Linked DNA regions of Promicromonospora sukumoe. The protein of the gene in region 2 binds, or shares a complex with, the protein of the main gene of each other region. Links are inferred from orthologs where the notes say so. Each region holds a gene or a part of one and is shown on either strand. Other genes may lie near its edges. The genes, in order: secG and secY.

Evidence for each region.
Region 1: secY (region 2) and secG share a complex: the UniProt entries of both Escherichia coli proteins name them as parts of the sec protein translocase complex. The link is inferred for Promicromonospora sukumoe from one-to-one orthologs.

Annotation. Positions count from the first base shown.
Region 1 is NZ_JACGWV010000001.1:2,864,072-2,867,374, forward strand. The notes cover bases 203-3,191. They hold secG (preprotein translocase subunit SecG), read right to left. Parts: upstream 1,824-3,191; coding sequence 1,581-1,823; downstream 203-1,580. Other genes in these bases: opcA (glucose-6-phosphate dehydrogenase assembly protein OpcA), read left to right, coding at 203-263; pgl (6-phosphogluconolactonase), read left to right, coding at 263-1,036; FHX71_RS12705 (RNA polymerase-binding protein RbpA), read right to left, coding at 1,164-1,526; tpiA (triose-phosphate isomerase), read right to left, coding at 2,078-2,848; FHX71_RS12720 (phosphoglycerate kinase), read right to left, coding at 2,920-3,191. In the rest of the region: more of opcA, read left to right, coding at 1-202; more of FHX71_RS12720, read right to left, coding at 3,192-3,303. UniProt on the Escherichia coli protein: Subunit of the protein translocation channel SecYEG. Overexpression of some hybrid proteins has been thought to jam the protein secretion apparatus resulting in cell death; while this may be true it also results in FtsH-mediated degradation of SecY.
Region 2 is NZ_JACGWV010000003.1:689,885-692,991, reverse strand. What follows is about bases 306-3,098. They hold secY (preprotein translocase subunit SecY), read right to left. Parts: upstream 2,454-3,098; coding sequence 1,158-2,453; downstream 306-1,157. Other genes in these bases: rplO (50S ribosomal protein L15), read right to left, coding at 2,666-3,098; FHX71_RS27130 (adenylate kinase), read right to left, coding at 520-1,077; map (type I methionyl aminopeptidase), read right to left, coding at 306-516. Outside these bases: more of map, read right to left, coding at 1-305; more of rplO, read right to left, coding at 3,099-3,107. UniProt on the Escherichia coli protein: The central subunit of the protein translocation channel SecYEG. Consists of two halves formed by TMs 1-5 and 6-10.

The DNA.
Region 1 (3,303 bases), on a different replicon or contig from region 2:
CCGAGGTGGTGCGCACCGCCAGCGACGACGCCATCACGCGCGTCGTGCTGGAGCGCAAGAGCGGCCCCATCGTGCTCGACCGCCCGGACGGCCGCACCGTCACGATCACGCAGCCGGGCAAGCCCGCGCGGCGGATCGCGCTGCCGATCCGTGCCCTCAACGAGGCCCTCATCGAGGAGCTGCGCCGGCTCGACCCGGACGAGATCTTCGAGGAGGTCCTCACGCGGGGTCTCGGGTACGTCACCAACCGGACGGCGGCCTGATGGCCGACGCGTCCGGGGTGCGGCTCGTCGTCGTGCACCCCGACAAGGAGGTGCTCGCGCAGGCGGCCGCCGCGCGGCTGCTGACGCGCGTCCTGGACGTGCAGTCGGTCCGCTCCCCCGTGCACGTCGTGCTCACGGGCGGCACGGTCGGCATCGCGACGCTCGCGGCCGTGGCCGCGAGCCCGCTGGTGCCGGCCGTGGACTGGTCGAACGTGCACCTGTGGTGGGGCGACGAGCGGTTCCTGCCGGACGGCGACCCGGACCGCAACGAGACGCAGGCGCGCGAGGCGCTGCTCGACGGCCTGGTCGCCGGGCACGGGCTCCCCGCCGCCAACGTCCACGCCATGCCGGGGCCGACGTCGGTCGCGACGCCCGAGGAGGGCGCCGCGGCCTACGCGGCCACCCTCGCGGAGCACGCGGACGGCGCGGCGGACGGCGTCCCGGCGTTCGACGTCCTGCTGCTCGGCATGGGCCCGGACGGGCACGTCGCGTCCCTGTTCCCCGGCCACGAGGGTCTGGCCGCGCAGGGCACGACGACGGGCGTGCACGGCTCGCCCAAGCCGCCGCCGGAGCGGGTCTCCCTCACGTTCGACGCCATCCGGGCCGCCCGCGAGGTGTGGGTCGTCGCGGCCGGCGCCGAGAAGGCGGACCGGGTCGCGGCGGCGCTGGCCGGCGACCCGGTGAGCGAGGTGCCCGCCGCGGGCGCCGTCGGGCAGGCACGCACGCTGTGGCTGCTGGACCTCGAGTCGGCGGGCGCCACCACGCCGAAGTAGAACCAGGGCGAAGTAGAACCGTGGCGAAGTAGAACCGTGGCGAGACAGAACGAGGGCGGGACACCTGGTCAGGTGTCCCGCCCTCGTTCTACTTCGCCGGCGTTCTGTACCACCGGCCTCAAAACTCTTAGCCAGCCACTCGTCCGCGACGGCGGATGCGCAGCGCTTCCAGCGCCTCCTCCAGGAGGGCCGCGCCGTCCTCGTCGGACCGGCGCTCCTTCACGTAGGCGAGGTGCGTCTTGTAGGGCTCGTTCCGCACGGGACTCGGCGGGTTCACCGGGTCCATGCCGGCGGGGAAGCCGCACCGCGGGCAGTCCCACTGCGTGGGAGCCTCGACGTCCTCGCCTACCGAGAAGCTCGGTGCCGTCTCGTGCCCATTGGCACACCAGTAGGAAACTCGGATACGCGGGGCGGTGTCGCCCCGCTCCGTCTCCCCGAGAGGGCCGGCGCCTACCCGGCTCCCTCGAATCGCATGACCGCCTGATGCCACGTCTGTCGTCCCCTCTGTGTGTGGCCGTCAGCTGCTAGGCGCTTGGCGACCGGGTCAGCTGACCTTCTGGATGAGTCCGAGCAGGACGATCACCACGGCCCACACCAGGGCAAAGGCGATTGTGATGCGATTGAGGTTCCGCTCGGCCACGCCGGAGGAACCGGCGCCCATCGAGATACCGCCACCGAACATGTCGGACAGACCGCCACCCTTGCCCTTGTGGAGCAGGATGAGCATGGTGAGGAAGCCGCTGGTGAGCACCAGCAGAACTTCCAGGATGATGCGGAGCGCGTCCACGGTTCACGTCCTCGGTTGTAGATGTGCCGGGCGTTCCCCGGCGGCGGATTCGGTCAAGAGTAAGCGAGACGTACCTCACATTGCGAACCCCCTGATCAGAACTCCGAAAAGCCCCGAAAAGCGAGTCGCACCTGGAACATCGCGCCCGAGTGAGGGTACCTCAGGCAGGTTGCGGGCGAGTCTCGGAAACGACGTGTCAGACCCACAGGTCACCGGGGTGACCTGTGGGTCTGACACATCAGGAAAGGGGTTCGCTACGCGACAACATGGGACTGGTAGCGGGCGATCTTCGCGAACTCCTCCGGGTCCAGGCTCGCGCCACCCACGAGGGCGCCGTCGACGTCGGGCTGCGCCATGATCTGCGCGACGTTGCCCGACTTCACGGAGCCGCCGTACAGGACGCGGATGCCCTCGGCGACCGTCTGGTCGCACAGCTCGCCCAGCACGCGACGGATCGCGCCGCAGACCTCCTGCGCGTCCTCGGGGGTCGCGACCTCGCCGGTGCCGATGGCCCAGACGGGCTCGTAGGCGATGACGATGGAGGCGATCTGCTCGGCCGGCACGTCGGCCAGCGCGGCCTCGACCTGCGCGAGGGTGTGCGAGACCTGGTTGCCGGCCTTGCGGACCTCCAGGCCCTCGCCGACGCACAGGATCGGCGTCAGGCCGTGCGCGAACGCGGCGCGCACCTTGGCGTTGACGACGTCGTCCGACTCGGCGTGGTACTCGCGGCGCTCGGAGTGCCCGATCACGACGTACGTGCAGCCGAGCTTCTTCAGCATGGTGCCCGAGATCTCGCCCGTGTAGGCGCCGGACTCGTGCTTGGACAGGTCCTGGGCGCCGTAGACGATCTCCAGCTTGTCGGCGTCGACGAGCGTCTGCACGGAACGCAGGTCGGTGAACGGCGGGACGACCGCCACCTCCACCGCGGCGTAGTCGTGCTTGGCGTCCTTCAGGGTCCAGGAGAGCTTCTGGACCGTGCTGATCGCCTGCTGGTGATCGAGGTTCATCTTCCAGTTGCCCGCCATCAGCGGCGTGCGGGTGGTAGCCACGTGCTTCTTCTTTCTGTTCGGGGAGAGTTCAGGTCAGCCGGCGGAGATCAGTCGGCGAGGACGGTGAGGCCGGGGAGCTCCTTGCCCTCCAGCAGCTCCAGGCTCGCGCCGCCACCGGTCGAGATGTGGCTGAAGCCGGCCTTGTCGAAGCCGAGCACGCGCACGGCCGCGGCCGAGTCGCCGCCGCCGACGATGGAGAACCCGCCGGCCGCCGTCGCGTCGATGATGCCCTGCGCCACGGCCTTGGTGCCGTCGGCGAAGGCCTCGAACTCGAACACGCCCATGGGGCCGTTCCAGGCGATGGTCTTCGCGTCGGCCAGCTTGGCGGCGAACAGCTTGCCGGACTCGGGGCCGATGTCGAGGCCCATGGTGCCGTCCGGGATGGCGTCGGCCGCGACCACCTGGTGCGGCGCGTCCGCGGCGAACGAGTC
Region 2 (3,107 bases):
GGCCTCGCCCACGGCGTTGAGCCGCTTGGCCGAGGCCAGGGTCGCGATCCCGGCCCACATGGCCGTCTCGGTGGCCCGGACGAGCGCGATGTCGGCGAGGTCCGTGCCCGAGGCGAGCAGGTCGTCGTCGGGCGCCCGGTGGTCCAGGGGACCTTCCGTGCCCAGCACGAACGAGATCGCGGAGTCACCGTGCCAGCCCTCGACGATCGCGCCGCAGTCGACGGAGACGAGGTCACCCGCGGCGAGCACCCGGCTGCCCGGGATGCCGTGGATGACCTCGTCGTTGACCGACGTGCAGATGACCGCCGGGAAGCCCTGGTAGCCCAGGAACGACGGCGTGGCCCCGGCCGCCTGGATGGTCGCGGCGGCGACCTTGTCCAGGTCGGCGGTGGTCAGGCCGGGCCGGGCCGCGGCGCGGACCGCTGCGAGCGTCTCGGCGACCACCAGACCGGCGCGCCGCATGAGGCGCACCTGGTCCGGCGTCTTGTACTCGACGCGCTCCCGGCCGAAGACCACCGCTCAGCCCAGCTGGGTCGCGAGCGAGGCGACGATACGGTCGGTGACCTCGGAGATCTCGCCGACACCGTCGACCTGGGCCAGCAGCCCACGCTCCGCGTAAGCGGCGGTGAGGGGAGCCGTCTCCTTGTCGTAGATGTCGAGCCGGCGGGCGATCCCCTCGGGGGTGTCGTCCTCCCGGCCCTCGTCCTGCGCACGCTTGGTCAGGCGCTCCATGAGGACCTCACGGTCCGCCGTCAGCTCGATGACGCCGTCGAGCTCCCAGCCGAAGCCGGCGAGCGCGGTGTCCAGCTCGGCGACCTGGGCCGCGTTGCGCGGGTAGCCGTCGAGCAGGAAGCCGGCCTTGACGTCCTCGTCGCCGAGGCGGTCGCGAACCATCGCGTTGGTGATCTCGTCCGGGACGAGCTCGCCCTTGTCGATGTACTCCTTCGCCGTCGTGCCGAGCTCCGTGCTGCCCTTGATGTTGGCCCGGAAGATGTCACCGGTGGAGATCGCCACGATTCCGAACACCTCGGCGAGGCGCGCGGCCTGCGTGCCCTTGCCGACGCCCTGCGGGCCCATGATGACCAGGCGCGTGACCTGGCCCTCCTTGTCCGGACGAGCGTGGAGCTCGCGGCGAGAGGTGGTGGTGGGGGTCTGGCTCAACGGAGGAATCCTTCGTAGTGGCGCTGTTGCAGCTGGGAGTCGATCTGCTTGACCGTCTCCAGCCCGACGCCGACCACGATGAGGATCGAGCTACCGCCGAAGGGCAGGTTGGTGCTGACGCCAAGGAAGACGAGCACCAGCGTCGGGATCAGCGCGATCAGCGCGAGGTACAGGGAACCGGCGGAGGTGATCCGGGTGATCACGAAGTCGAGGTACTCCGCGGTGGGGCGGCCGGCCCGGATGCCCGGGATGAAGCCGCCGTACTTCTTCATGTTGTCCGCGACCTCGTCCGGGTTGAACGTGATCGACGTGTAGAAGAAGCAGAAGAAGATGATCATCAGCGTGTAGACCGCGATGTAGAGCGGCGACGACTGCTGGACCAGGTTGTTGGAGATCCAGATGACCCACTCGGAGCTCTGGTCCCCGAACTGGGCGAGGAGGCCCGGGATGGCGAGGATCGACGCCGCGAAGATCACGGGGATCACGCCGGACATGTTGATCTTGATCGGGATGTACGTGCTGGTCCCGCCGTACATGCGGCGGCCGACCATGCGCTTCGCGTACTGCACCGGGATGCGGCGCTGCGACTGCTCGACGAACACCACGAGACCGATCACCAGGATGATGACCAGGATCATGATCGTGAAGTTCAGGACGCCGTTGGCGCCACCGGCGATCGACCACAGGGAGGTCGGGAAGCTCGCGGCGATCGACGTGAAGATCAGGAGCGACATGCCGTTGCCGACGCCGCGCTCGGTGATGAGCTCGCCGAGCCACATGACCAGGCCGGTACCGGCGGTCATGGTGATGACCATGAAGATCGAGGTCAGGATGCTGTCGTCGGCGATCACGTCGAGGCCACAGCCCTGGAACAGCACACCCTGGCGCGCCGTCGTGATGACGGTCGTCGACTGGAGGATCGCGAGGGCGATCGTCAGGTAGCGGGTGTACTGGGTCAGCTTGGTCTGGCCCGACTGGCCCTCCTTGTGCAGCGCCTCGAAGCGCGGGATGACCACGCGAAGCAGCTGCACGATGATGCTCGCCGTGATGTACGGCATGATCCCGAGGGCGAAGATCGACAGCTGCAGCAGCGCGCCGCCGCTGAAGACGTTGATGAGGCCGAGCAGCGAGTTGTCGCCCGCCTGGGCAATACATTGCTGCACGTTCGCATAGTCCACACCGGGAGTCGGGATGAACGACCCGAGCCGGAAGATCGCCATGATCGCGATCGTGAACAGCAGCTTGCGCCGCAGGTCTGGCGTCCGGAAAGCCCGGCCGAAAGCGCTGAGCACCCTATCCTCCTGGCCCGCCGTTGCGGGATCTAGTGTCGCCGGCAGGCGCCGGCGAGGTGTGTCGAACGTGGGCCAGACCACAACGGTGCAGCCAGACCGTGTCGGATTCTACGTTGCTTACGGGGTCCGGTGGACCACGTTCGCTCCGGGAAATACTCAAGAGAGCACACAGGGCCGGCCGCGCTCACGCGCCGCCGGCCCTGTCAGCTGTCTCAGGCCTCCGAGACCGAACCGCCGGCCGCCAGGATCTTGTCCTTGGCGGACGTCGAGACGCGGTCGACCGCGATCTCGAGCTTGACGGTGATGTCACCGTTGCCGAGCACCTTCACGGGCTGGCCCTTGCGGACCGCGCCCTTCGCGACCAGGTCCTCGACGGTGACGGAGCCACCCTCGGGGAACAGCGCGGAAAGCTTGTCCAGGTTCACGACCTGGTACTCGACCCGGAACGGGTTCTTGAACCCGCGCAGCTTCGGAAGGCGCATGTGCAGGGGAACCTGCCCACCCTCGAAGCCGTGGGGCACCTGGTAACGAGCCTTCGTACCCTTGGTACCACGGCCTGCCGTCTTACCCTTCGAGCCCTCACCGCGACCCACACGGGTCTTCGCGGTCTTGGCGCCGGGGGCGGGACGGAGGTGGTGGACCTTCAGCGGCTTG